Linked DNA regions of Nitrosopumilus sp. b3. The protein of the gene in region 1 binds, or shares a complex with, the protein of each later gene. Links are inferred from orthologs where the notes say so. Each region holds a gene or a part of one and is shown on either strand. Other genes may lie near its edges. The genes, in order: dph2 and C6990_RS04395.

What was found.
Region 2: the proteins of dph2 (region 1) and C6990_RS04395 are in contact, whole or in part, in a crystal structure (PDB 6Q2D), measured with the Methanobrevibacter smithii proteins. The link is inferred for Nitrosopumilus sp. b3 from one-to-one orthologs. Residues at the interface, in WP_011954460.1 of Methanobrevibacter smithii: Met1, Met3, Tyr4, Pro28, Glu29, Gly30, Leu31, Met33, Phe58, His80, Thr124, Gln126, Ser179, Gly180, Asn181, Phe182, His183, Leu185, Tyr201, Asn202, Phe211, Ile215, Arg291, Asp295, Asp296, Gln298, Met299; in WP_011954157.1 of Methanobrevibacter smithii: Pro482, Asn483, Lys484, His485, Tyr553, Asp555, Glu556, Glu559, Leu560, Leu591, His592, Glu593, Asp594, Ala595, Val596, His597, Arg598, Gly599, Pro600.

What each region holds. Positions count from the first base shown.
Region 1 is NZ_MU078693.1:33,244-48,266, forward strand. What follows is about bases 11,308-14,068. They hold dph2 (diphthamide biosynthesis enzyme Dph2), read left to right. Parts: upstream 11,308-12,070; coding sequence 12,071-13,066; downstream 13,067-14,068. Other genes in these bases: C6990_RS00210 (tRNA(Ile)(2)-agmatinylcytidine synthase), read right to left, coding at 11,308-11,988; C6990_RS00220 (tetratricopeptide repeat protein), read right to left, coding at 13,067-13,666; C6990_RS00225 (zinc-binding dehydrogenase), read right to left, coding at 13,669-14,068. Also shown: C6990_RS00145 (hypothetical protein), read left to right, coding at 169-744; hisI (phosphoribosyl-AMP cyclohydrolase), read right to left, coding at 741-1,067; imidazole glycerol phosphate synthase subunit HisF, read right to left, coding at 1,090-1,893; hisA (1-(5-phosphoribosyl)-5-[(5-phosphoribosylamino)methylideneamino]imidazole-4-carboxamide isomerase), read right to left, coding at 1,890-2,597; imidazole glycerol phosphate synthase subunit HisH, read right to left, coding at 2,594-3,199; C6990_RS00170 (imidazoleglycerol-phosphate dehydratase), read right to left, coding at 3,199-3,786; C6990_RS00175 (HAD family hydrolase), read right to left, coding at 3,813-4,787; hisC (histidinol-phosphate transaminase), read right to left, coding at 4,784-5,854; hisD (histidinol dehydrogenase), read right to left, coding at 5,851-7,122; hisG (ATP phosphoribosyltransferase), read right to left, coding at 7,122-8,099; C6990_RS00195 (hydroxymethylglutaryl-CoA reductase, degradative), read right to left, coding at 8,138-9,394; C6990_RS00200 (PQQ-dependent sugar dehydrogenase), read right to left, coding at 9,396-10,487; more of C6990_RS00210, read right to left, coding at 10,660-11,307; more of C6990_RS00225, read right to left, coding at 14,069-14,748; C6990_RS00230 (exosome complex RNA-binding protein Csl4), read left to right, coding at 14,836-15,023. UniProt on the Methanocaldococcus jannaschii protein: Catalyzes the first step of diphthamide biosynthesis, i.e. the transfer of the 3-amino-3-carboxypropyl group from S-adenosyl-L-methionine (SAM) to the C2 position of the imidazole ring of the target histidine residue in translation elongation factor 2 (EF-2).
Region 2 is NZ_MU078694.1:379,779-395,030, forward strand. What follows is about bases 7,704-10,693. They hold C6990_RS04395 (elongation factor EF-2), read right to left. Parts: upstream 10,300-10,693; coding sequence 8,107-10,299; downstream 7,704-8,106. Other genes in these bases: C6990_RS04390 (hydrolase), read right to left, coding at 7,704-8,001; C6990_RS04400 (sugar isomerase), read right to left, coding at 10,348-10,693. Also shown: C6990_RS04320 (O-methyltransferase), read left to right, coding at 1-450; C6990_RS04325 (coiled-coil domain-containing protein), read right to left, coding at 451-1,890; C6990_RS04330 (hypothetical protein), read left to right, coding at 2,083-2,307; C6990_RS04335 (hypothetical protein), read left to right, coding at 2,399-2,824; C6990_RS04340 (hypothetical protein), read right to left, coding at 2,827-3,057; C6990_RS04345 (hypothetical protein), read right to left, coding at 3,095-3,322; C6990_RS04350 (hypothetical protein), read right to left, coding at 3,365-3,943; C6990_RS04355 (TackOD1 domain-containing metal-binding protein), read left to right, coding at 4,172-5,167; C6990_RS04360 (hypothetical protein), read left to right, coding at 5,200-5,352; C6990_RS04365 (hypothetical protein), read left to right, coding at 5,349-5,489; C6990_RS04370 (hypothetical protein), read left to right, coding at 5,486-5,656; C6990_RS04375 (3D domain-containing protein), read left to right, coding at 5,653-6,381; C6990_RS04380 (hypothetical protein), read right to left, coding at 6,586-6,774; C6990_RS04385 (hypothetical protein), read left to right, coding at 6,862-7,257; more of C6990_RS04390, read right to left, coding at 7,504-7,703; more of C6990_RS04400, read right to left, coding at 10,694-11,253; and 7 more genes. UniProt on the Methanocaldococcus jannaschii protein: Catalyzes the GTP-dependent ribosomal translocation step during translation elongation.

The DNA.
Region 1 (15,023 bases):
AAGTAGTACTTAATTTTCCATAATAAAAAGTATAATGAAAAAAACCAATAATCAATATGAAAAATACAAAAAATAATAAAATTTTGAAAAAAAATAATCAATATGAAAAATTTTTGAGAATTTCTATTATGAGTAAGGTTTTTACTGATTTTTGAGATACTGCTTGGTGTGAAATATAGCAAGATCATAATCCCCGTTGGAATAATAATAATTTTCAGTATAGTAATTTTTGCTACAACTAATCAAGAATCAAAAACCATGGAAGTAGAAGATATCCTAGATAAAGAAGTAAGACAGAATGAAGATAGCAATCCAGAGATAGAATCAAAACTAGATGAAATAGAAAAAATTAATTTAGAAAATGAATATACTCCAAAAGAAAGGGAATGGATTACTTCAGGTCCATTTCAGATTGATCGAAGTGAGTATGTTCTAGGTGAGAAAATTTTTCTGAGAATGGGAGGTCTTGGGTTTGATGAAAAAGGACAAATTGTTTTTCTAAGACCAATGAATAGTACGCATTATTCAGTTTATTTTACAATTCCATTTGATGGCTCTGAGAAATCTGCATTCAATTACTATTTGGAGCCTCAACTATCAAAAAGAAATGGTTACTGTTCAGTTGATGCTTTTATTGGTGATTGGAGAGTTGTTTTTAGAGGAACTGATTATCCAAATTTAGAATTTAAAATAAACGAAAAGATTTTGCCAGGTGAAGAAGAAGATTATCAACCAGTTTGCTAATTGAGTGTATTATGAAAACAAACTCTTTCACCCAAGTGACATGCAGGTCCTGATGGTTCAACAAGATAAATTATTGCATCTGAATCACAGTCAACTAAAATTTCTCTAATCTTTTGAGTATTTCCAGATTCTTCACCTTTCATCCAAAGTTTATTTCTAGAACGGCTCCAAAACCATGAGTTCCCAGTTTTTTTTGCTAATTCCAGAGATTCTTTGTTGGTATAAGCTAGAGTCAAAACATCTTTTGTGTTTGCATCCTGAACAATTACTGGAACAAGGCCTCCACTTTTTTCAAAATCTATATCATCAATGGATTTTTTCATGTAGTTAATTTTGAAATAGGTTTTATAACCTTACAGGAATTTCTTTTTCTTTTAGGTAAATTTTTACTCCTTCCACACCATGAGTTTGATAGTGAAAAATTGAAGCTGCCAAAACTGCATCCACATTTGTTTTTTGAAATACATCAACCATATCATTTGGTTTTCCACATCCACCTGATGCAACTACAGGAATAGAAACAGAGTCGACAATTGATTTTGTAAGTAATATATCATAACCATCTTTAGTACCATCTCTATCAATACTTGTAAGTAAAATTTCTCCAGCACCTAATTGATCTGCCTTTTTTGCCCATTGTATTGCATCGATTCCAGTTCCTTTCTTTCCACCAAAAATGAAAACCTCAAACCAGAATTTTCTATCATCGTCGGAAAAAATAGTCACATTTTCTTTTACATAATAGTTTCTTTTTGCATCAATTGCAACTACAATGCATTGACGACCAAACAATTCCATTAGTTCAGTAATAATTTGTGGATTGTTTATTGCTCCTGTATTAATCCCAACTTTGTCAGCACCATTAAGTAAAATATTTCTGGCATCTTCTAATGATTTAACGCCACCCCCAACAGTAAATGGAATATCAATTACTGATGCAACACTTCTAACTAAATCTTTGATTGTTTCTCTTTGCTCATCTGATGCAGTAATATCTAAAAATACTAACTCATCAGCACCCTCATCACTATATTTTTTAGCCAATTCGACTGGATCACCGGCATCCTTTATTGATTCAAAATTTAGTCCTTTTACTACTCTGCCATTTTTAACATCAAGACATGGAATAATTCGTTTTGTTAAGGTCATGCTATTTTCTTTGCTTCCCCTATCGTGATCTTATTTTCATATAGAGCCTTACCCAGTATTACACCATATGGATTTTTTTCTTTAACATCTTTAACATCACCAACATTTGATATTCCACCACTGGCTATCACATTTATTTTATCAAGATTACAAGCCTGTTCTAAAAATTCCAAGTCTGGGCCTTCCATTGTACCATCACGACTTACATTTGTTAATAAAAATTCTGTAAAACCCATTTCAAGGAATTCTTTGATAGAGTCAATTAATTTAATTTCAGTTTTATCTTGCCAACCATGAATTACAATTTTCCCATCTTTGTGATCAACAGAAATAACAATTTTTTCAGGTCCTAAAGATAACAATAATTTTTTTAGTAAATTTTTGTCTTTAAATGCCAAAGTTCCAATTACAACTCTGTCACATATTTTGATTACATCAAAAATTAATGATTTATTTCTCAACCCACCTGCGACTTCAACAGGTATTGAAACTTGCTTCAAGATTTTCTTTATAATTGAAATGTTTGAGCCCAATCCCAAAGTTGCATCTAAATCCACAATATGTAACATATCAGCACCGTCGGCTTCCCATTTTTTTGCAATTTCTACAGGATCATCACTGTATACTGTTTTTTGTTTGGGATCACCCTTGTAAAGTCGAACTACTTGTCCATTCATTAGATCAATTGCAGGAATTATTTTCATTTTTTACACACATTTAGAAAATTCTTAATCATTATCTTTCCAACAGAGCTAGATTTTTCTGGATGGAATTGAGTACCAATAAAATTATCTTTCTCAACTACTGCAGGAACCTTGATGCCATAATCAGAGACAGCAGTAATTACATCATCAGAATTTGGTTTGACTCTATAAGAATGTACAAAGTAAACCCATGAACCATCATCAACACCTTCAAGTATTTTTCCTGGTTTTTTAATTTCAAGATCATTCCAACCCATATGTGGGACTTTTAGTGTTGGTGGAAGTACAATTACTTCACCATTAATTACATTCAATCCTTTTTCTTTCCCTTCTTCACTCTTTTCAAAAAACATTTCCATTCCAAGACAAATTCCAAGAACTGGTATACCTCCCACATAGTCTTTGAAATCGGTTTTAGAAAAATTTCTAATACTATTAATGGCAGGATCAAAGTTCCCTACACCGGGAAGTAGTAATCCAGAATAGTTGTTTGGTTCATCAAAGTTTGTAATTACATCAACTGTGGCACCTGCTTTTTCTAAAGAATTTTTCAAACTGAAAATATTTCCAGCTCCATAATCAAAGATTGCAACACTTGTCATTACATTGAACCTTTAGTACTTGGGATTCCTTTTTGCTTTTTATCCTTTGTAGAAGCATTTCTAAATGCAACAGCAAGTGATTTAATGGCAGCTTCAACTTTATGGTGATCATTATCCCCATACTTTACAGTAAGATGAATACAGCTGTTCAGGTTTTGCAGTAATGATTGAAAAAAATGTTCAAGATCTTCTTTAGAAACATCTTCAATTTTACTTCGTTTAATTAATAGAGTTGATTTCCAAAAGGGGCGCTTTATCAAATCAATTGATGCTTCAGCTAATGATTCATCCATCGGAACTGATGCATAACTAAATCTAGTAATCCCTACTCGTGATCCCAGTGCTTTATCAATTGCTTGTCCCAATGTAATTGCAGTGTCTTCAATTAGATGATGTTCAATTCCATCATTAGACTTTGCATTAATTTTTATATCCATCATACCATGTTTTCCAAAAGATACAATCAGGTGATCAAGAAAATTAATGCCAGTTTTGATGTTTGTTTTACCAAATCCATCAATATTTACAGCAACTTGAACGCTAGTTTCTTTGGTATTTCGATTGATTGATGCTTTTCTTGGGGCCATATTTCTCTCAGACTATAGAATTTGCTTTATTCTAAATTTAATACCTTTGGAAGTAAGTTAATTGAGTCCAATGCCAACATAGCACCATTTCTCTCAAATAATTCAAGTTTATCTTGAGGGTTTTTGCTAGTACCGATTATTCCACAAAAAATAGTTGGATGTCCCAAATCAGTGGCTTTTTTTGCCATGATAAAATCCTCCATTGAATCTCCTACATATAATGTGCAAGCACTATTCATACCACCTATTGAATCTAAAAGTGATTTAGGATTAGGTTTTGCAAGCTCTCTTGATTCATCCTCAAGAAAAAATGAATTTTTTAAATTAAATTTTTCTAATAATTCCTTTAATGAGTATCTTACAGATTCTTTTCCTCTACCTGTAACCATTGCAATTTTTGAATCAAATTTATTTTGTAATTTTTCAAGTAAAGAATCATTTAAAATCACATCATCTTGATCGATTAAACCTGGAAAAGTGAATTTAGATGGTTTTCCAAATAATTTTTGATACAATTGAGGACCATAAAAAATTTGATCAAAATTTTGATATAAAATATTTTCATGATGTGAGCCGGGATAAGATAATTGATTCTTAATTTCAGATATGTCAGTTAGACTTTCAAGATATTTTTCTACAGATTCAATACCTGATGAATCAGAATTTTTTATTACATCAAAAATAAAACTAGAAGGATCTTTTTGTAATTTTTTTGCTGCAACAAGGGAAATTATTGCAGCATATGTGAGATCAACTTCATCATTAAATCCACCAGTAGATTTGAATCCATCAATTATTTGAAAATCAATATCTATAGTATCATTAATTTTTGCAAAAGTCTCCAGAATATATTTAGTAGTTTTAATTATTGCCAAGTCATAAGATTTTGTAATATCAATTAAAACACCATCACAATCAAAAATTACTGCATCAATTTCATTTAATACATCAATACTTGAGTTATCAATGTAGATCCCGTTAGATTCTTTTGTTAAAGTCATCTCAATAAATCACGAATTGCAAGTAAGAATTTTGAATTCATCTCTTTAGTACCAATTGAAACTCTAAGACATCCTTCATGATTGCCAATTTTTCCTAATTTACGAATCGAGATTCCTTGCTCTGCAAGTGCTGCAAAGACCCTTTTGTAAGAACCATTAGCATCAAAAAGGACAAAATTAGCCTTGGAATCAAAGACTTCAAAGGAATCATATTTTCGTAAAGTATCGATAATTCTTTTTCTTTCAGTTTTGATGTTCTCTACTGCATCATTCATTAGATTTGATTTTTCTAAAGCTAAAATTCCAGATTCTATAGTAATAGTACTTAGAGGATATGGATATTGAAGCACGTTCATGAAAGTATCAGTGAATTTCTTATTTGCAATAAAATATCCTAATCGTAGTCCTGCCAAACCAAATGATTTTGATACTGTCTGAACAACAATCAAATTTTCATGATGTTTTACCATGTTAGCAAGAGAGTAATCACCAAATTCTCCATATGCTTCATCAATTATTACAAGACCCTCAAAAGATTTTATGAATTTTTGTAATACATTTTTTGGAAATTGAAATCCAGTTGGATTATTTGGTGAGTCAAGATAAAGGATATCTGCATCTTTGGATTGTTCAATGAAATCTTTAATGTCTAACTCCATATCATCTGAAAATGGAATTGCTATGATTGGAATTGAATATAATTTACAACGTTCTTCAAAAAATCCAAATGTAGGATTGGATGTAAGGACTTTGGTATCTTTTGATGCAAAATTAGAAAGTAATAAATCTAAAATTTGATCAGAGCCATTTCCAACACCAATCATTGAAGAAGGAATTTTTATGAATTTAGATATCATCTCAATTAATCGTTCTACTCCACCCAAAGGGTATTCTCTTACATCAGAATTTTTTTTAGCTGATAATAGTATGTCATTTTGAAATTGTTTAGGAATAACATAATTTTCATTTGAATCAAGTTTTACAGCATCTTTGAGAAGTTCAGGTTTTTTGTATCCTCCAATAGAAGAATATTTTTTAATTTTTTCATCAAACCAATTTTTTTTCATTTTAATCTTCCTCTAATTGACTCATAATGATTGAATAGACATTCGGCTTTTGTTAAAATTTGTAAAGGTTTTGAAAGTTTTGACAACGATGGTTTTGAGCATTTTACTTGTGTGCTGATTTTAATAAAATCCAAAATTGAAAGAGATCCTCGAATTTTAGCAAATCCACTGGTAGGAAGTATGTGATTTGAGCCTAAAATATAGTCACTAGCAGATGAGGGAGTATCACTTCCAAGTAAAATAAGACCAGAAGAAGTTATTTTTGAGGAAATTGATTCAGGTTTTTTTGTCATTATTTGTAGATGTTCAGGAGATAAAATATTTGCAAGTTTGATCATATCTGATTGTGTTTTACAAATTGCAATAAACCCATTATTTTTTAGACTAGATTTTACAAAATTTGCCCTTTGAATTTTTGGTAATAATTCAGAAACCATTTTGTTTACAGACTTTGCAAGTTTTTCTGAGGTTGTAATTAGATAACAAAAAGTATCGCTGCTATGTTCTGCCTGTGAAATCAAATCCAACGCAATAAATTTTGGATTTGCAGAATTATCTGCAATAATCCCTAATTCAGTAGGACCCGCAAGCATATCAATTCCAGTTTGTTCACTAACTAGAAATTTTGCACTAGTTACAAGTGCACCACCAGGTCCGACTATTTTATCAACTTTAGGGATTGTTCTTGTTCCATTTGATAATGCAGCAATTGCCTGAACGCCACCAGTTTTGTAAATTTCATGTGCACCACAAATATCTGCAGCAACAACTGTCAATGGATCAATTTTACCCTCAGAGTTTGGTGGAGATACAACTACAATTCTAGGCACTCCTGCAACTTTTGCGGGAATTATCGACATTATGGCAGAACTTGGATATCTGGCCAAACCTCCCGGAACGTAACAACCGACACTTTGAATTGGAATGAATTTTTTGATAATTTTGATTCCATCATTGTTAATTGTTTTATTTTTTAATAGTGACTTGATTGTAGATTCAGTTTTTTCCAATCTTCTTTTTGCTAAATGTAATGCATCAAGTTCAGATTTTGATATACTAGAATATGCATTTTTTATTTCAACTTTAGATAATCGAAATGAAGAGATGGTTGCCTTGGTGAATTTTTTTTCATATTTTCGTAATGCCTTATCGCCATTTTTTTTTACATCATTAATGATAGATTCAACAATTGATTTGTTTTTTTGAGGCTGTTTTGGAAGAATTTTAGATGCAAATTTTTCAATATTAGTTACTTTGATTATTCTCATCAATTTTCTTCGTCACGCTTGATCTCCTCAAGCTCAAGAATTTGGCGGGGTTCGTGAACTACAAGACCTTGAGCAATCTTTCGGAGTTTAGGAATAAGTTTGTGAAATTCTTCTTTTTTTATGACTGTGTTTATTCCAAACCATCCTTCTTCACTTAATGGGCTAACAGTTGGCTTTTTGAGCGAAGGCATCTCTGCTAAAAGTTTCTTGAGATTTTTTTCCTCTACATTAAGGTAAATGTGCAAATATTTTCTACCATGAACTGCACCTCTCAACAGAGTAACAATATCGAATATTTTTTCACGTTTTTTTGGATCTTTTAGAGATTGTTTGTTTACAATCAAATGTGCTGTAGATGTTAGAACCTCATCAACAATTTTTAGTTTATTTTGTTTTAGTGTTGTTCCAGTTTCAGTAACATCCATTATGGCATCAACATCCTCAGGAGGTTTTGCTTCAGTTGCGCCAAAGGATAAATGAATCTGAACATTTTTGTTTGTTCCCAATCGTACCCACGGTGTTACAATTAGAGGATCTTTGGAACCATGATATTTTTTGTAAGATTTTGATTGTTTTAAAAACTTAGAAGCAGTTGTGAGATATTCTGATGAAATGCGAAGTGTTTTTTTCTTTTTTCCATAATCTGCAATCATTTCATCGAGATTTTTATAACGATATTGATCAGGAAATGCAATTACTAATCTTATTTTTCCATATTCCAAATCCAACATAGCTTCAACATCAGAATTTGTTTCTCCTACCCAATCTTTCCCGGTAATTCCAACATCATACAATCCTTCTGCAACCATGGTTGGAATCTCTTGAGGCCTAAGCATCTTTACGATAATATTTGGATCATCCAAATATACTCGATAAGTTCTACTCTTTCGATTAACTTTAGTCCAAGATTTTTCTAATAATTTGAAAGTTGCATCTTCTAAACTTCCTTTGGGAATTGCAAATTTTACTTCAGTCATTTTCAATTTTTTCACTTTTTAGCTATATAATCGCATGTTTAAATTTGCTCAAGTAATTCTTTAGCCCTATCAAGTGAAATTTTCTTTTCTTCAATCATTTTTTGAACAATATCATCAATTTGTTCAGTAGTAGCTCCTGCGGCTGCTGCAAGATTCCTAGCATGAAGGCGCATGTGCCCCTTTTGAATTCCTTCAGTAGCAAGAGCACGAATGGCACTATAATTTTGTGCCAGTCCTGTAGCAGTCATAACACATGCTAATTCTTGTGCAGTTTTTACTCCAAGAATTTTTGTGCATACTTTAGCCACAGGATGGACATTGGCAATTCCACCAACAATTCCAACTGATAGTGGAATTTCAAGAGTTCCAACTAAATTGCCTTCATTATCTTTACTCCATTTGCTAAGAGAGCGATACCTTCCAGATTCTGCAGCATAGGCGTTTGCGGCAGCTTCAATAGCCCTACTATCTTGACCAACAGCGTTTGCAACAGCTATTGTTCCATTCATAATTCCTTTGTTGTGAGTAACTGCTCTATACACATCATTGTCAGCAAATTCAAACGCTAAAATAATATTATCAACAACTTCCTCTCCTCCAACTGCTTCTTTTTCAAACACTGCTTTTGCCTTTGCGATTCTTCTAGTTGAATAATTTGATAATATACGAAGAAGTGTTCTACCGCCAGATATCTTTTCGATTAATGTGGAAACTGCCTCACACATAGTATTTGTAACATTGGCCCCCATCGCATCGCCAACATCAATTAAGAGTTCAACAATTAGCATTTTGCCTGAAGGAGTATCAATTTCTTTACAAGAGATCTCTTTTGCACCTTTTCCCATTTTAGATAAAGTGTTACTTTTAGAATTTGCCAAATCTAAAATTTCATTGGCTGAATTTTTAATTTTTTTGATTGCTGCAGGAATATCAACATCCAAAACTTGTATTTGACCTATACTGTAAGATTCTATTGCTGAAACTTCAAACCCACCTTTAATTCTGGCAATTTTTGCACCTTTGGAAGCTGCTGCAATAACTGATGGCTCTTCAATCACCATAGGAATTATGTAGTCTTTACCATTTATCTTGAAATTTGTTGCAATACCCAAAGGTAAAGAAAATGTTCCAATAGCATTTTCAACCATTTTGTCTGCTTTATCAAAAGAAATTCCACCATTTTCGCTTTCTAAGATAGTTATGTCATCATTAGATAGATTTGCAAAATTTGCAACAATCTCTAGTCTTTCTTTTCTTGTTTTTTCAAATAATTTTGAAATTGATGAATCTGACATTTTATTTTACTATCCTCAATAATTTATCATCTGCTCTATCTGGAAAACCTTTTCCATCAGTATTTGAAGTAATAACATAAAGACTACCATCATTTCCCTCAACGACATCACGAACTCGACCAATTCCACTAAGAATAGACTTTTGTGAACTTAGACCCTCCTCAAAGTCTACTTGATACAGATTTGCAGATCTCATTGAGGCCATAATGAATGGAAATTCAAAATCAAGTTTATCACCAGTGTAAAATAGGATACCTCCAGGCTCTATACTCGGATCATAGCAGAGAATAGCATCTTCATAATTTTTATTGCCTGAGCATTCCTGTTCAGGCCAACCATAATTCTTTCCTGCTTGAATAATATTGATTTCATCATTTTTTTCAGGTCCAAATTCTGCTACAAACATATTTCCATTATTATCCCATGTCATTCCTTGTGGATTCCTGTGTCCTAAAGAGTAAACAGATGATTCTGGAAAGGGATTATCATCAGGAATTGTTCCATCATCGTTTAGTCTTAAAATTTTTCCAGATAGAGAATCAAGTTTCTGTGGAAGATGTGATGCATCTGAAATGGTTCCAGTACCAACATATAATTTTCCATCAGGTCCAAATTTGATAAAACCGCCATTGGTAAATGAGGAACCTGGAATTTTATCAAAAATTGTTTCAGCATCTTGTAATTTATTTTCAGATTCTGTAATTCTCAGAATTTTATTCCACAAGTCTCCATCTTCTTCATATGTTAAAAATACATAGATGTAATGATTATTTGAAAAATTAGGATGTAGTGTAATTCCTAATAATCCTCCATCAAATACATTTGCAGAACGGAATGCGGCAAGTGGCGATTCTAATAAATTTCCATCTTCAACTACTCTGATTAGCCCATCTTTTTCTGTAACGAAAATCCTATCATCTGAAATTGCAATTGCACGAGGTTTGTCAAGATTTTCAGCTAGAATAGTTACAAAATCATTTTGTGAATTAGAAATGGGTTTTGGTAATGGTATAGGATCATTTGGTGATGTTAGAACCAATACTGAAAATATTATAGCTCCAACAACTGCAATGATTTGAATTTTTTTATTCACAGAAAAGTGATCTTTTCAAATCCTATTAATTACTTTCAAGAATTTGATAAAGCGTATATACGGCTCAACTTCATTTATGTTCAGCGGGGTGGGGAAGCCAGACTAATTAGGGCTAGGTCATCCCGGCGGGCTCATAACCCGCAGTTCAGTAGTTCAAATCTACTCCCCGCTACTAATTTCTATAAACACAAAACCATGGAAGAGATTTATCAAATTTCGTGGATTTGTTGATTTTCCCCATACGCTGTGAAGGTCTTGTAAGATGTCTATGTGCAGATATTTTTGGAATATACAGTTGTTTTTTGAGTTTTCTTGAAATAACACTAGTGGTTTTTTTCATTGCTTTTCTACCACAACGTATACACTGAAATCCTTGATTCTTACCTTTGGACTTCATTTTTTTATTACATTTTTGACAAAATGGATTTGATAATGAAATATTTTTCCCAAGATTAATAATTTCAATGAATTCAAGATTAATTATACGTGGAAAGTTTTTTGATGCTTTTCTAACTCCACCGCCCACACAAATTTTATCTCCTTTAGCTAAATTTGAAGCAATAGTATTGAGTCCAGTTTCTTTGTAAACGGCACACCAAAAATCATGATTGTTTGAATTGATTTTAAAGAATACATGTCCTCCTTTAACAATTTTTGGAGTATTCAATACAATTCCAGTAATTTTTCCCGAAGCATAGGGCAGCATAGTTTCAATATTTAATTCATTTTTCAAATGATCCCCTGTACCTTGGTTTGATTTGAAAATCATGTATCCATCCAATTTTTCTTCACTTTTTAGAATCTTAGTTGCATAAAGCAATGAATCAATGTTCTCTCCTCTTACACCATAAAAAACAGGATCAGGTCCATGAGGAGTGATTAGAATTCGTCCTTTCTTTGTATCAAAACTATTAAACGTATTTGGGAAAGTTTTTTCTTGCATTTCTTTTACACTCTCAGAAGTAATTCTTCTCTCTTTTCCAAATTTTGATCTTTTTCGATAGCTCAAAAGTTCTAATGTATGATCGTGAAAATCATATCCAATTGCACCAATGGCTCCGACCAATCCCTGGCCATTACCTTTGTAAAAAAATTCAAGATTATTTTTTTTGGCAAATTTTTTTGCATTGTTTCTATTAATTAATCTCCATAAAGCTAAATTACTAAAATCAATAAAATCAGATGGGATTGAATCACTCTCAAAAAATACCAATCCAGGATTTGCTCCATTTTTAACATCAGAATATTTTGAAACAAAGTTTTTTACTTTATTTTTTACATTTGATGGGTTTTTAGTCTTAATTTTAATTGAAACTGCACCATTACCTCTAGTTTTCCATGGGATGTTGGGATTAAATCGAATTAATCTTGGAAAATCCATAAATTCAGTTTTTTCTTTTTTGAGTAAATCAACAATTTTGTAGGCTAGAAATGTAGTACACATTCCCTTTGGAGAATCAGTGTCATCAAATCCAATATTAAGAATTGTTTCTTTTTCCACAATTCACTTTGAAAATAAAGACATTTTTAGTTGTTGGATGGTTCAGTTGATTTAAATTAATAAAGTCACATTCCAAGCTGAATTGATCATAATAGATGAAGCGAGGATTTTCAAAGAAATTGAGACCAAAAATCCAGCTTCAGTTTCATTAAATGGGCCAGACGGAATCTTACCTCAAGTTCAAGAAACTGCTATGAGAATATCAGAGAAGTTTGGAATTCCTGCATATGTTTTAGCAGATACAACATGGGGAACATGTGATCTTAACACAAATGGATCTAAAGTTCTTGGAGCAGAAATTCAATTCAATATAGGACACACAATTAATACAGAATCATTAGAAGAGAATCTTGTTTTAATTGATGCATTTGATGATGTAGATTTTGATAGTGTTGCAAAAAAATGTCCAGAGATATTAAAAGGGAAAACTATCTCATTAGTTACAGATAGTCAACATTTGCATCAGATTGACAAAGTTGAAAAAATTCTAACAGAGAATGGAATCAAAGTAAAAATTGGAAAGAGTAAAGGGCAATTAAATGACGGTCAGGTATTTGGTTGTGAATTTTATCCTGCATCACAACTAAAAAAAGAAGTAGATGCGTATGTGTTTTTAGGCCAAAGTAATTTTCATGCTGCAGGAATTGCACTATCCACTAATTTGCCAACATACATTTTAGATCCCTACTTTAATGAAGTAAGAGAAATAACAGAATTTGCTCAGAAATTAAAAAAGCAGGCATCACTTGCAATATACAAAGCGGCTGAAGCTAAAACCTTTGGAGTAATAGTTGGACTCAAAGAAGGTCAGCTATCCAAAGTATTTGCGTTAAAAATCAAAAAAGAATTAGAAAAAGCAGGAAAGAAGGTTCAATTGTTTGGATTAACCGACATCACAAATGACAGATTACAAAATCTAAAAGGAATTGATGCTTTTGTTCAAGTTGCATGTCCAAGAATATCTACGGATAATCAGTTTGACAAGCCTGTTTTATCAACTCCTCAAGCAAATGCCCTTCTTAAGATTTTACGAAACGAAAGTATTGAAGAATATTTAGAAATTCCACATTGGTTGTAATCAGAATACTAGTTTTTTGAATCTAGTGTTATCATATAATCTTGCAAAAGATTTTGATTTTTTTGCCTTTATTTTATATTGTAATCCATGAGAAATTGCTCGCTCTAGTAATTCAAGTGCTTCATCTATTTTTGAGAGCATTACAAGACTACAAGATTTGTCAAATAACACATCCCCATTTTCTGGATAATCATTCAATATACTATCACAGCAAGAGATGGATTCATTGAATTTTTCCATGGAAAATAAAATTCGCTCTTTATGATATAATACAATGTTGTAATTTGGATTATTCTTTAGAATTTTATCACATAAGGATAATGCTTCAATAAATTTTCCTAGTTTACGATATGATGATATTTTATTTACCAATACAGAAAGATCGTCGGGATAAATTCCTAATGCAGAATCATAGCATTTCAAAGCATTTTCAAAATCTTTGAGTTTACTTAGGGCATATCCCTTATTATTTAGGGAACTAAGATGCAATGGATTGTCATTTAGAATTTTATCATAATAGACAATTGCTTCTTTTAATTTGCCTTGTAAGAATAACCTATTTCCCTCATCTAAAATTGAGTTTATTTTAGGATCTGACATTTTCAATCAGAACTAGGTTTCATAATGATTTTTCCAAAAAGTCCTTTGCCTGTAAGCATTTTTTTGTGAGCCTCCGCTGCATCTTCTAAAGGATACACTGAATCAATTATTGATTTTATTTTTCCTTGTGACATCCAATATAGACCCTGTTCTAATTCAGCCCTTGTTCCTTGAGTTGAGCCTAAAATGTTAATTCCTTTAAAGAAAATATGACGAAGATCAGTTTTTGCATTATATCCTGTAGTTGCCCCAGTGGTAACAATAGTTCCACCATAGCTTAGCAATGTTAGTTCTTTATTCCAATGGGTGCCACCAATGTGTTCAAAAATTATATCAACACCAGATACACTTCCATAGGGTTTTGGAATTTTTTTTGCAAGCGATCTAACTTCTTTATGCCAATCCTCCTTTCTATGATCTACAGCAAAATCGGCTCCAAGTTCTAATAATTTATTTAATTTGTCAGGACTTGCAGTAGCAATTACTGTGCATCCAAAAAGTTTTGCAATTTGAATGCCATAATTTCCAACGCCGGAACTACCACCCATAATCAAAACTAATTGCCCAGGTTGAATCTTTGCCCTTCCAACTAACATATGCCATGATGTCAGCATTGTCATTGATGCAGCAGCTGCTTCCTCATATGAAATACCTTCTGGGATTTTGACAACATTAACTTCTGGAAGATGTGTAAATTCACAATATCCCCCCCAAAGAGGACCTGTTTCAAAACCCCAAATTGTTCGTTTTCTACAATCATATTCTCGTCCATCAGTGCATGCTTTACAAACTCTGCATGACATATTTCCATGAGATACCACTCTATCACCGACTTTGATGTTTTTTACATCTCTTCCAACTTCTACCACTTCACCTGCAGCATCTGTTCCAGAAATGTGCGGTAATGGAATTGCTAATGGTTTTCCCCTCATACCCCAAATGTCATCATAGTTTAATGCTGTTGCTTTTACTTTGAAGATAACTTCATTAGGTTTTGGTTTAGGCATAGGAAGGTCTTTAATTTTTAATATTTTAGAAAAATCATCATCAACACTATATTCATCATAGACTAGTGCTTTCATGATTTTTTTGAGATTTTTGGAGATATATGATTTACCAGCTAATTTCAGACCACAAACAATTATAATCATAAAAACAAAAATCTCAGCATGTCTGAAAATGCAACATTCCCAGGTGACAGAATAGCGTCTATTGAAGAATACGAGGCAGGGCACAATACCTTTGATGATGGAGACATGGTTAGAGCAGCAACTGTAGGTGAAAAAGACATCAACAAGGAAACACGTATTGCCAACATTAAACATCCAAAACTTCTATCAATTCCTCAAGTAGGCGA
Region 2 (15,252 bases), on another replicon or contig:
GAGGTAGGCACGTCAGTAGGATATTCAACCATTTGGTGTGCAGAAGCAATTGCTGAACAATCAGGTAATATCATATCAATTGAGCAAAACCCATCCAAAATTAGGCGAGCAAAAGCAAATTTTCAAAAAGCGGAGGTCAATGATTCAATATTTATCAAAACAGGCAATGCAATGAACATCCTAAAGGAGTTAAGTAGACAAGAAAAATACAAGAATTTTTTTGATTTTGTTTTAATTGATGCAGATAAGGAAAGCATCATAGAATACTTTGATTTAATTTTACCAATGGTCTCATTGCAAGGAGTAATAGTTACAGACAATATGTTGTATCCAGAAAAATATAGAGAAGAGATGAAGAAATTTTCAAATTATTTGAAGGCAAATCCTGATTTGATAACTATCACATCAGAAATTGGTAATGGTGAAGAAATTACGATCAAACTAAAATAATTATTTTTTCTCTTGCTTGATTTTTTTTGGTAAAGATTTCTTATTTTTTGGTTTATCGGATTTTGGTTTTTTTTCAAGTGATTTTAATTTTTTGCTTTTAGCGTCTATTTGTTTTTTTATTTTTTCTTGTTGTTTTTTTAATTTTTTATTTTTATTCTGAATTTGGCGGTCAATTTTTTCATGTTTCTTTTTGAGTGAATCATAAATCTTTTCTTCTTTTTTAATTTGAGCAGTCAATTTAATTTGAGATTTTAATTTTGCTTTTTCTTGCTGAGTCTTTTTTGTAATCATTTGTTTTTCTTTAGAAATTTGATTGATTGATTCTAATCTATCTTCTTTTGCTTTGATTAATTCTTCTTCTTGTTTTTTAATTAATTTTTTTAATTTCTCAGATTCCTCAAATTTTGCTTTTTCTTCATTTACTTGAGAGAGAATTTCATCATATTCATTTTTACTTTTTTCTAATTCATCTTGTTTCAATTTGATCTCGTAAGCAATTTTTGCCTGTTCTCCTAGGCGTAATTTTTGCTCTTCAACCATTTTAGCCAACAATTTTTGCTCAGTTTTAACCTGTTTTTCAATATCTTCCTGCTCTAATTGAGCTTGTACCAATTGCTTTTTTTGTTTGGTAAGTTCGTTTGTGATTTTATTTTTTTCAGAATCAATTTCTTTAAGAATTTTTTCTCTTTCTTTTTTTACTTTGATTAATTCTTCTTTTTGGGCAATAATTTCTTCAGAGAGTTTTGTTTGAGATTCAATCCTTTCCCTCTCTTCTTTAATTTGTAATTCCAGAGATGATTTTTCTTGAGTTATTTTTTGATCGTATTCTTTTCTATGATTAATTAGTTGTGTCAATTTTGTTCGCTGATGACTAAGTTCGTCAGATATTTTTTCCTGTTGTTCTATTTTGTGCTCTTCATTTTTAATATCCTTACTAATTTCTACAAGTTCTTTTGATGTATCATTTGAATTCCATCCTTTTGGCATACTTCCACGAAGATTATGTTTTGATTCCTGGTTTTCATGTATTTCATTAACAGTTGATGAGGAGTTGGATGTTTGAGTTAATTCTTTAGACATATTTTGTAATTTGACAGATGAATGAAGTTTAGATTCCAAGTATCGAATGTCAGATTGATACAGATATCTATCATTTAGAATTGTATCATGTATGTGTTGTAATCTTCCAGGATCTCCATTTCCAGATTCTATTAGTTCTTTAATTTTATACAGTAAATCATTTTCCTCATTGTTAGAATCATCTTCAAGAGAAAATGATGAATTTAGTTTGTTTTCTAGATAGACTTGATCAGAGTGATAAAGAGGTTCTCTATTTTTTACATATTCTAAAATATGGTACAGTCTACCGGCATCACCATTACCAGAATCAATTAGCGATTCTATTCTTTCAATGGTTTCTGTTAAGCTTAATTGGTTCAATTTTCAGTCCTTTTTGATTATTTTTGATATAATTTGGTAAAGATTACTGTTTAAAAAAAATTTACACATACATGAATTTTAGGTGCTTTGAATCACTACTAGAATCTAAATTAATTCCAGATATAGGATTACATTGGAAAAATTATCATTCTAAATATTCTCGTTTATTAATTAGAACATAATACCTGGGGTATGAAAACAGGGTTTCCGATAATAATCATAGGATCAGTCATGTTTGTATCTGGTCTTGTAATGTTTTACTCTATAGAACTAGGTCAAACAGATTACAATTTGAGATTGATTAAAAATATTGGAACATTTATTGGTCTTGCAGGAATGGGCGTGACTTTGGCAGGGATTTTGCTTAACTTGATTAGTAAAAGTCAGCAACCTATACAAGAAAATTATGACGTTTAATCATCAACGAATAACACCTTCTTATCAAAACACATTCAAGATAGAGTAGTACAAAACTAAATTATATATTCAAAATTTAGATAATTAAGAAATGTCAGAAAAATTTTGGCTCGGATCAATCTATTTGAAGGATGAAGGCGGTTACGAAATAATCATCAAAGCATTGAAGCATTATAGAAACAGACTAAAAACTATAGGAAAAAGTCCAGAGCTAAAAGATTCTGCAGCAATGTTTTCATCAGTTCTAAATCAGCAAGCTGTAAAAACAATTCCCGTAATTGACAAAACAATACTAAAAATTCAAAACAGTCTATCAGATATTGATTCAATAAAGAAATTAGAAGAAGATATTCCATTTATTGAGAAAGCATTATCCTGTTATGATGCAGACATAAAGAAAGCACAGGATACGGGTCACGAATATTTTGTAAAACTCATAGGCAATATGGTTGAAGCAAGAGACGATCTAAATACCATAAAAATGGCATTACGAAAAATAAAACTATTTTCAGAATAATATTACAATCCTTGCAAATACCAATCCAAGTATGGTCTTAATGCCTTACACTGTTTCTTTTTTTCAGATTCATTATCCAAGTCTATTATTTTTTGTATTTTTCCCTGAAGATATTCAGATGTCAAATTGCTTTTAAATTCAGGCATTATTTTTTCTAGAATTTCAAGAATTTGTGTGGATGTCGTATTCTCAAAGTCATCTATGACCATATTTACTTGCTCCTCTAGAGTCATATGATTATTTTAAAAATCCCATTATTATTTGATTCAACTAGAAAACGTCTTCATCATCCCAAGTAATACGGAATCTTCCAGTAACTCTAAACATATGCAGTTTTCCACCTTTTTTAAAATTCAATTTGTATAACTTGTGTGATGAATCTTCAATATCTATGCCAACATTGTCTTTTAGGGTTTGAAACACTATTGGATTGTTAGAGATTTGTTTCCAGTCATTTTCATCAAAATCAAGATAGAATTTTGTATATAACAATCCCATAGTGATCTAAAGATTACCCCGAATAAATAACTAGATAGGATTCTATTTATTCAATAGATTTTGAGGCAGCATAAACCCCAAATAACTGACAATAGCTGGAAATATTATCTGAGAATGAGAATCATTTCGGATTATTTCAAAAATCTTATGGATTAATTGCTGAATCTCCAAATGCTCATCTTTATACAATGTCTTCTTTGGATTTTTAACAGCATCCAATATCGTAAAACCATTATCAGTTTGAAGCAGATTTCTAAGGAGTAGATTAGCGAGGTTTATTTTCTCATCAATATCTTTATGTGAATAATCCGTATCCAGTCTATTAATCTGTGATTTTATATCATGAAAACAGTTTGTAGTGTTTCGTTCAACATAGTGCTGAGATTTTGTCTCATAGTTATTTGACGGGGCATAAAATTTCCTATTTGCTTTTGTAATGACAACAATGATTTCTTTATCAATCAGTAAATTGCGTGTTTTTTCAAATGTTGTTTTTGCCATATATTCTGGAACAATTAACTTCATCAAGGCATTATGATGCAAATCAGGGTGTTTTCTAATAGTTTCAAGAACTATCCTTTCACGCTCATATGTTTTCAGATTAGGCTCATAATGACTCATTTTATTTAGGTCGACCTATAATATACAGGTCATCTATTAATCAATATCGGTCTAGATTTTCCACAGAGGAATTATCCATCGATATTAAATACAAATTTTGAGAGACAGATCACCTAACACATGTGGGAATTGATGAGAAATCATCAATATTCCACAGTAATTTAGATTATTTTTGTGCGTTCAAGCCATTCAAACATCTGAATATTATCCCAAAAACTCATGGAGATCATGGGATTTTACAATTCAACTATTTTGGTCATAGAGGATAGTAAAGCTGTACGAATTATGCTATCTCAATATATTAAAAAAATTGGATTCACAAAAATTATCGAATCAGAAACGGGTCAAGAGGGAATTCAAAAATTTAATGAATTAGTGGAAATTGAAATCACACCCATTGTATTTGTAGGATATCATTTGCCGGACATGAGTGCAGCTGAAATTATTCCAAACATATTATCAAAAATGCCAATAACAAAAATTATTCTAGAGACATCAAAAGACAGACATGAAGAATCCGTACGAAGTTTATTTTCATTAGGGATTTCACATTACATGCCAAAACCATTACGTTTTGAAAATATGAAAGAGGTGATCAGTACAATTAAAGAAGAATTTGAACTTGATGAAACGTCTGGAGTCGAAACAGAATCAGATAGAATAAAAGAACATTTGAAAGCAGTTCATCGCACAACCATAACTAGAATTTCACAAAATTGCGGATTACCAACAAAACAAGTTTTGACATATTTGCAAAAATTAAAATCAAAAGGAGATGTTATGCAAATGAATCCAATTAGAGAAATACTATGTTCCAATTGCAATTCAGTAAATACATCAACAATATTTTCTTGTCCAAAATGCACAAGTTCAAATTTTTCTGAAACGAGATTAATCGAGCACTATGATTGTGGCTCAGTTCATCCAGATAAAATGTTTAAAGATGATATTTGTCCACAATGTCAAAAAGAGATCAAAGCGATAGGGGTAGATTATAGGATAATGTCAAATTTGTTTATCTGTAAAGACTGTGAAGAAAGATTTCCAAATCCAGAGATTGATCTGAACTGTATTAAATGTGGAAATAAATTCACATTTTTTGATGGTAAATGGATTGACAGTCCAACATTCATGTGGATGAAAGAACCATTAGAATCAAAGAATATGAATGAAGAAATAACTAATCAGGAAATAATCAATACTATTTCAAATTTAAGTCAGTAAATGTTTTTTGCCACAGATAGACCCAGTCCAATATGCTTAAGTTTGGAGAAATTCTAAAAAAATCCATGGACCTAAATGAATTGCATCAAAAAGAGATTGATTCGCTTAGAGATGAAAATATAGAATTAAGGAACAAAGTAAAAAAACTAGAAGAGAGAATTCAAGAATTAGAGAGAAAAGAATGACGTCATTTGAAGATAAAATACGAGAAAAGATGATTAGACAAAAAGAAGAGTATGAGAAATATAAGAAAAAAGAGGGAGATTCAGACCTACTCTTTAATGAAAAAGACAATAAGAGTAAAATTCAGGATAAAGAATGACTGAAAATGCCAATGATGTCTACTCAGAAATAGACGAAGAATTAGAAATTACAGACGAGCAAGCACAAGAACTTTTGAAATTAAATGAAAAAGAAATTCAGATTTTAATTCTTTCTGAATTAAAAAAAATAACATCACTTCTTAATCAAAGAAAAACCAAAAAATGAAACTAGGAATTATAATTGCAGTGATTTTGATTGGAATAATTGGAATAGAAGAATCGTTTGCAAAAGAGTCAAAAATCCCAAATTGGATATTAGATGTTTATGATTTTTGGGCAGAAAAGAAAATTTCGGATGCAGAATTAATTAATGCAGTAAAATTTCTAAATGAAAAAAGTATCTTACCATTAGTACTACAAAAGGAATATGACTATAAATCAAATTTTTTATTGACTATATTACATAACGACTTTGTATACGAAGAAAATTCTTGTAATGATGGATGGTATGTTACAGGGTACTTCATACCTGTAGAATCAGATTACTCTAGTTATGCCATAGAAATTAAAATTGATGATCAGTTCTTTGAATATGATTATGATTTTGTAGATTCTGTGAAGAGAGAAGGTTGGGGGAAAACAAATAATGGAAATTATTTAGGTTGGTATTCAAATGAATTTCATCTAAATGAAGTTCCTTTGGATAATTTTGGGAATACATTAAAAGTTGGAACCATTGCTATTGATCCTTTATCATATGAATTGGGCTCTAAAATATTCATTTCATCCCTTATTGAACCATGGAATGAGATAATTTTTACTGCCAATGATGTTGGCGAATCAGTAAAGAACAAGCACATTGATGTTTTTACAGGAGAAGGTATAGAGGCTGAAAAGGAGACCTTCAGAATAACAAGTTACAATAATTCGGCATGTTTTATAGATGAATAATTTTTTGGTAATATTTTTGAGAGTAAAAATTTTCTTAGTTAAAAAAATCCACATCAATCCAGTAAACTATCATGAAGATGTATTCAAGATCTCAATCCAGAAATAATCATCATTACTACAAGGAAAACGCCCAATCCCATTACTCCGATTGTAATGAGTTTTAGTATATGATAATATGTGATTATTGGTATATGAGTTTAGAATCTAAGAATTTATGAAGACTTTAGAATTTGATACTGTAATCATCTCAACTGCTTCAATTTCCATATTCTCTTTATTTGAAATTTCGAGAATTTCATCACGATGTACTTCTTTCAAATGTTTCAAGAATTCTTCCTCTTCAATATCATTATGTTTGTAATTACAAGAGGTGAAAACACAGTTGAAATTCATTGAATATTATTTAATATAGAATATTTTTATCTTTTATTCCTAAAAGATGTGCTTTACTTTTAATGGCAAAAATGCCATTTGATATTATTGCTAAATACATTCCTGATTTTCGGATTGACAGTTACTTTGTTTATTGGGCTGATTTCATTTGTAATGGCTGACTCTGATGAAGAATATTTGCAACTCAAAAGAATCTATGATGAGCAAAGATGGAATCTTGAAAAGGAATTTAAAGAAAAATTCAAACAATCGAGTATTCAGTTTAAGGAGAAAAAACAAGAGATCTATGAAAAAAGTGAATCAGACTCAACATCGACAGTTGAACAAACCAACCAAATGCTCAGAAATGCATTTCATGAATTTCTAGATAGGCAAAAAGAAATCAAAACAGAGTATACCTCCAAAGTAGATGCACTAAATGAAATGTTTACAAAAAAATTTGAACAGTTTGAAAATAAATACCTCTATGGGTTAAAAAAGTAATAGAGTTATGGGATGAAGGAAAAATATCAGATATTGAATTTGTAAACTTTTTATCATTTTTAATCAATAATGATATAATCACAGTAAACCAACTAGATTTTTTAAAATATGACAGTAAAATTGTGCAGTTGATTAACGTGGCAAAATGAGGTATTTTTTGTTTTTCGAATTCATTATTTATTTATATCAAAAAAATTAACTTCATATCTTTAGTAATTCCACATAATTTTTGACTGTGAGGTTTTTTCATTGAATAAATTCATACTTTTTAACAATCCTCCATTTGTCTATATCTTCATGAAATTTTTGAATCCACATTCCTGTTACTTTGAAATTATTTTTGATGGAAATAGAAAATGCTAATTTTTCTTGCTCATCAGGGTTCATTTTTTTGTAAATCAAACTCACATGTGGAATGAACTCATATTTACTAATAGAATCAAGAGATTCTGTTAATTTTTTGTTTATTCTTGTCAATGGTTTGTTTGGATGAAATTCTACAAACAACGTCTTCCAAAAAACATCAGAATAGGACACACTGCTTTTTTCAATGATAAACTGTTTTTCACCTTGAATACTATTTCTGACGATATTGTCTAATTCATCAAGATCGATATTGACTAACCCATAAGCTGTGATATGGGGTTTGAAGGGATGAGCATTATATTTAGAACTTAGATCATTGATGATATTTGCAAAGTAGTCTGTATCTTTTTTTTCGAATACAAACCAAATAGCACACATTGTATTTTTACTGAATTTTTGGTTTTAAATTCTATTCAACAAACAACCTCATATCATAATTCTAGTTACAGTACAATTTTACTCACAAAGAGGGTGCGTATCCTTTTACTCTTTGTCGATAAATTCGTTGACACTTGGTGGTTCTGGTGCAAGTCCTTTTCGCTTTCTAATATCAGCAACTGCTGGTCCTAACATTGATTTTGGCACTTCAGTCCATTCCTTAAACGAAGTATTCCATGTTGCACGTCCTGCCGTCTGACCTCTCATTTCTTCAGATAGTGTAAATGTCTCAGAAGCTGGAATTTCACCAGTGATGATACTGGAGGCACCTTTTTGGGACATGTCAAGTACTTTACCTCTCTTTCCAGAAAGAACTGTTGCTACGTTTCCAACTAAATCAGTTGGTACACGAACTTCAATAGCTAAAGTTGGCTCTAAAACTGCAGTTCCTGCAGTTAACAATGCACCCATACATGCTCTACGAGAAGCAGGACCTAATTGAGAGAGTCCTCTGTGTGCAGTGTCTTCGTGAGGAACAAAGTGAGTAAAGATAAACTTGCAATCCCTCATCTGCTCTTTACATAGAGGTCCCTCTTTCATCACTTCTTCAAATCCAGAATTAATTGAATCAGTAGATTCTTGTACAAATTGTACACCCTTTGTTCCATTAATCAAAACATTTCCTCGAGAATCAAATTTCATTACTCTCTTAATTGTATCAGTGTCCCATCCAGCTTTCTTCAATAGCTCTGCAACCACTTTCTTGTCTTTCATGTCACTGATTTCACCAGTTCTTAACATGTGTGCAATTTCAGGCTCTAGCGGTTCTACTTTCATGAAAATTTTATTGTGTCTATTTGGAGATTTTGCCATGATTGGTTCGCAACCAGCCTTTACAGTTTCTCTATAGTTAATCAAAGGTTCAGATGTAACAATTTCACATTTTGCATCTTGGATTCTATGTGTAGCAACATCAAGATGTAAAACTCCCATACCTGCAACAATCGTTTCGCCACTTTCCTCATCAATTTTTACAATAAGATTAGGATCTTCAATTGTTAGTTGCTTGAGAATTTCAACAAGTTTAGGTAAATCTTTAGGATGTTTAGGTTCTATTGCGATTTGAACAACAGGTTCTGAAACATAGTGTACTCCTTCAAACATTGGGATGTCTTTAACAGAAGACAAAGTATTTCCTGCTCTAGCTTCAGTAAGTCCAAGTAATGCAGGAATGTTTCCAGCTCCTAATTCTCCTACTTGCTCTCTTTGGTTGCCCATAAAGAAATTTACAGATTGTATACGTCCCTCTCTCTTTGCATCAATAATGTTAATTGTTTGGCCATCTTTGACTTTGCCTGAAAATAATCTACCAATCGCTACAGGTCCCGCTGCAGGATCTAAAACCATGTTTACAATCATCATAATGGTTGGGCCCTCATCGCTACATGCAAGCAATGCTTTTCCAACATCAGAATCTAAATCACCCTTCCAAATTTGTGGAATTCTATACTTTACTGCTTCATGGGGTGCTGGATGATGTTTTACTACCATTCCAAGTACAGCATCAGCTAGGGGTGCTTTTTCAACTAATTCAGCAACTTTTTCATTTTCATATGCATCAATTACATCTTTAAATGAAATTCCACGCTCTTTCATCAAATCAAGGTTAATTGCCCACCTATCCTTTGCAGAACCAAATGTCACACTAGCATCCTGAATGGATACTTTCCATTTTTCCTTGTATTCAGGTTCAGCGTATGTATCAATTAATTGGTTAAAGTTCGATACAACATCTGCTAATTGCTGTTGCATTTTTTCAGGAGTTAATCTTAGTTCTTTGATTAGTCTATCAACTTTATTGATAAACAAAACTGGTTTTACACGTTCTTCCAGAGCCATTCTAGTTACAGTTTCAGTTTGAGTCATTATACCTTCAACTGCATCACATACTACAACTGCCCCATCAATTGCTCTAAGACTTCGAATAACCCTTCCACTAAAGTCTACGTGTCCAGGAGTATCAATCATGTTAATGACATATTCTTTATCATTTTTTGTAAAGTGTAAAGTAACGTTAGCTTGATAAATTGTAATTCCTCTTGCTTGTTCTTCCTTGTCAAAATCCATTGCCAAAGCTTTGCCAGCAGCAGATGGTGCAATAATTCCAGAGTTTGCCAAAAGGCTGTCACTCATTGTAGTTTTACCATGGTCAACGTGAGCAATAACACCAAAGTTACGAATTTGGTCTTTGTTCTTGATAATTTTTAGAACTTCACCTGTTGACTTGAATTTTACCATATTCGCAGACCCTAGTATTCAGGTATTAAACCTTAGCCTTGCAAAAGATCAATAGATCATTTGGTTTGAAACATTCCGAATTTTTTCTTGTGTAACAAAATGGCATTCTTTCTTTTTTTGCTTTTTTGCCTCGTTTAGAGAAAGCATTTGGGAGAAAAATGTGCAATAAATCATTTGGGATGTCTTTTCAGAGGGAACATCAAAATGGATTAAATTTATGCCAATTTTTTGAAGGTTTTTTCCTAGTTGTTTATTGTGAGAGTTTTTTTCCTCAAAAATAATCACGGTGTCTCCTTTTTTCGAAGAGAATAATTCCATGTGTGAGAACTGCTCTATTCTACAGTAATGTGTATCATAGCCTAAAAGTTCATAGAATTTTGCAGCGCAATACATTGCCAATGGATAGGTATAGAGATTTCCCAAGATGAAGATTCTTTTTGAAATTTTTGCTTTTTGAGCATCAGATTTTGCTTGAAAAAATAATTTATCATTTTTTGGAATGATTATTTTTTTAACCAAAGAAATGCAGGTTAATGCACTTTCCAAAAATGATATGCTTCCAGCAGTGAACACATAATTATTAGGGGCTGAAAGCAGAATTGTTTCATCAGATGCTTTTGCCAGTTTACTCTTGATTTGAGATGTTATTGCAGTTGCTTTTTTTGCAGACTTTGCAACCTTAATGTTTGAAATAGTGTTTCCAGATATTGATACAAAATAGACATGTTTTGATTTTACAAGTTTCTTATTAGAGTACAAATCTAATGGATCCATTGCTTTTACAATCCCATTAGAAAAGGATTCGGCTAGCATTGAAGATGCAAGTGAATCACCACTACCGGCAAACAAAATATTTTTTTGAAGAGTTTGAGAGATAGTTTTTTGTTTCTTGAAAGATTTCAAAAAATCCAATTGAAATTCAATATCTTTCTCATATGCTTCAATTGAATTCATAAGTACATGTAAATTTCTACATATATTAGAAAAACGATTTAGTCTAGGTTTTGGTATTTATTACGATAATTTTGGAAAGAAATATGGAAATTTCTGTAGGCCACACTCCAGATTCGGATGATGCATTCATGTTTTATGGAATGTTCACGGGTAAAGTTCCTTCACCAGATTTTCAAGTAAACCATGTAATTGAAGATATTGAAAAACTAAATCGCAAAGCCACAGATCCACAACTTGATGTAACTGCAGTTTCAGTTCATGCATGTGCATATATCCCAGGTTATACTATCTTGAGAAGTGGTGGAAGTTTTGGAATTGGATATGGTCCAATTGTTACAGCGAGGGAACAAAAATCAATTGATGAATTAAAAAATTGTAAAATTGCCATTCCCGGAAAAATGACATCTGCATTTTTACTCCTACAATTAATGATTGGTAAATTTGACTATGTGGAGATGAATTTTAGCGATATACCAGAAGCTGTGAAATCAGGAAAGGTGGATGCAGGCTTAGTAATACATGAGACACAGTTGTCATATGAGCAAGAAGGGAATGTAAAAATTTTAGATGTTGGCGAATGGTGGGACAAAACAACAAATGGATTACCAGTTCCACTTGGAATCAATGTAATGAAAACAGACTTGGGTATGGAGACTATTGTAAAGTTTGACAAATACCTTCAATCATCAATAGAATTTGGCTTGGAGCATTTTAAGGATGCAATTGATTATGCAATGCAGTATTCTAGAGGAAAACCACAAGACTTGATTGAAAAATTTGTCAAAATGTATGTCAACCAAGTAACAGTCAACATGGGAGATCCAGGTGAAGAATCAATCAGAAAACTCTTTGAAATGGCCAAGGAGAAGAAGTTAGTTCCAGACTTTGAACTTAGTATAGCCACCAAGTAATTATAGAACAAAAAAATTTTGAAAACATGGGCGACGGAATTGGTGGAGCTGTGATTGGAATCCTAACTAACAACGTCTTTGAATTACTCGTTAGCCACACACGAAAAGACAATCAAGAAGAGTATGGTAAAGTTGAAAAAGTAATGATTGGGAAAGTAGATGATCCTGACCAACCTCAATACGGGGAAACAACAAAAGAGGATCTTGAACGTGCGTTGAAAGGAAAATTTGTATCTTGTAATGTGCAATACAGGGATTCAAAAACAGATGTATTGGTGTGTAATGTTTTTGTTCAAAGACCCCCTGAAGGCTTTTAGATATTTCCTATCCCACGCTAGTTAATTCAGAGAGAGATTTTCAAAGAATGCAAGTTATCTCTTTTTCAAGGATTTTAAAATATTGTATTTTAACATAATTCTGAATTACCATTCGTCATCAGGATTCTCTAATTGATTCCATTTGTTCTGAATTGCTTTGAAGATTTTTTTATTTTTTAATTCAAACATAACTCATTATTACAAAATTTGTATTTAACCTCGACTAAGGAATCATACGTGAAAAAATCTGGATTCTAAATTCCAATACTTTTCATGCCAAAACAAGGCTTATTTCCCTTGCTCCAACATTTACAAGAACAAGAAACAGCTTTTCCGGTTTCCAAGTCTTTAACAACTTTATGAAAAACCCCTTCTCTAATTTTTGATTCAATAGATATTGTTTCAAATCTACCAGTGTCTTGATCTGACTTTTCCATAATTATTAGAATTCATCCCTCATTAAAAATTCTAACCTAATCTTTAAGTTTCACATTCAAATTTAAAGAGCAATAGTTGAATATCTATGAATTTTATCACAAAAAAAGTCCTGGAATTTCAATACAAAAAGTTAGATGATTCTAAAAAGAGATTGAAGCAACATTTAGAAAAAAGAGATTCTTTGATAAAATCAAATTCAGATTCAAAGGAGATTGAAAAAATAGAAAAATATATTGGAATTTGGAATAAAAATATTCAAAAAATAGAAAAAGAAATCAAAAAGATAGAAGATAAGGAATCATAGATTATAAACTTCAAATGCTCAAGTTTACAAATATTATGAGTGTATGATGAAAGAAAAGAAAGTAATAAATGAAAAATTATGTATGAGTTGCAAATCAAAAGATGACTTACAAGCTAGCATCAATATTCTCACCGATCCAGCTTATCTTTGTAGTAAATGTATTTCAAATTACAGTAGGAAGAAAAAATAAGAAAATACCTAATATATGGTGAATCAGTAATTAGTGTTGCAAATGGTACTAGTCGATAAAAGAATTCTAGCAGGAGGCATTGCAATGATTATTGTAGGAATTATACTTGTAGTAAATATTAGTGCAACAATGCCTGCAGGTCAATCAGGAATGACTGAAGAGGAAGTAATAGATTTAATGATTGCTCAACAAGAAAATGAAGATTACAACACATTGGCTGGAATGCTGATTGGTATTGGGTTTTTGTTGGTTTTGATCAGTTTTGGAGCTAGAAGGAAAAGAGACACTGCTAAAAGAAAAGAAAAAAAGCCTGCTGAATAATTTGAGATAAATTTTATTTTCGATATAATTCAAATTTCTTTTTGCAGTTACCACAAAATCTTTGTTTGGTTTTCCTGCTTTCAGTTCCCAATGGGGAACCACACCTATCACATTTTTCTTTAATCATTTTCAGTTTTTAGTTCCCAGCAGGATTTACTCATCTTTTCAATAAAAGATGGCAGGAGTATAAGTAACTAATCATTTTAAAATTACTTACAAAAAGACCATAATAGAGTAAAACACATCAGGCCAAACAAAAAAAGAATAATTATTCCATAGATTTTACTAGTGTAATCTTGATTCATGCTGAAATTTCCATATATCCAATGGCTACAAAGACAACCAGTGCTAGTTTTTACATTGCAAAGGCAATTGAGTCAATTCAAAAAAAGGAAAATTTAAGATATCAAATCAATCCTATGGGGACAATTTTAGAATCAGATAGTATCGATGTAATCAATGATGCTACAAAAACCATGATGGAAGTAGTTCACAATCTCGGAGTTGAAAGAGTCGAAGTTGTAATCAAAATTGATTCAAGAAGAGACAAGCATGTAAAGATGGAAGAAAAACTAGATTCAATTAAAAAGCAGATGGGTTAGAAATGTTTTAAAATTCCAAAGTGTGTATTTCTCTGAGCTGGGGAGCGCCCAATTTCTTTTACCATAGTGGCTAATTCCTCAACAGATGATGCTGTAGGTTTTCCTGCTGCCCGATAAATTTCCTCAGAAAATGCAGTTCCAACCAAATCACTTCCGCCATTAGATAGTGCAACTTGTGCTAATTTCTTTCCATATGCAACCCAGTAAACAGAAATATTGTTTACAACATTTGCAAGCATCAATCTCGAAAGTGCAATTATTCTCAAATCATATAATGATGAACATTCATTGTTCACCAGATGCTCTTGCTCCAATTCAGTATTATCCAAGCTAAACTTTAAGGGAATTAATGTAAGAAATCCGTTTGTCTTTTTTTGCAATTCACGGATTTTTATTAGATGATCAACTATATGTTCAGGTTTTTCTATATGGCCATACAACATTGTGACATTACTCTGAATTCCCATATTATGGGCTTCCTCAATAACATCAAGCCACTGCTGACCTGTACATTTTCCTCTTACAATCTTATCGCGAATGTCCGGATGAAATAATTCAGCTCCGCCACCTGGCATCGAATCAAGTCCTGCAGTTTTTAGACGAGAAAGGATTTCTTTGGTAGAATTTTTTGTTAGTTTTGATAAAAAGTAAATTTCAGCTGCTGTAAGTGCTTTGATGTTTAGTTGAGGATGTTTTTGTTTGATTACTTTCATCATGTCCTCATAATATTCTAAAGGTAATGTCGGATGAAAACCTCCTACGATATGAACTTCAGTGGCACCCATCTGTTCAGCTATTCCTACTCTTTGTTCAATTTCTTGAGGTGTCAGAGTGTATGCGTCATCTGCACCATCTTTTCGATAAAAAGCACACATTTGACAACTTGCAGCACAAACATTTGTGTAATTCATGTAAT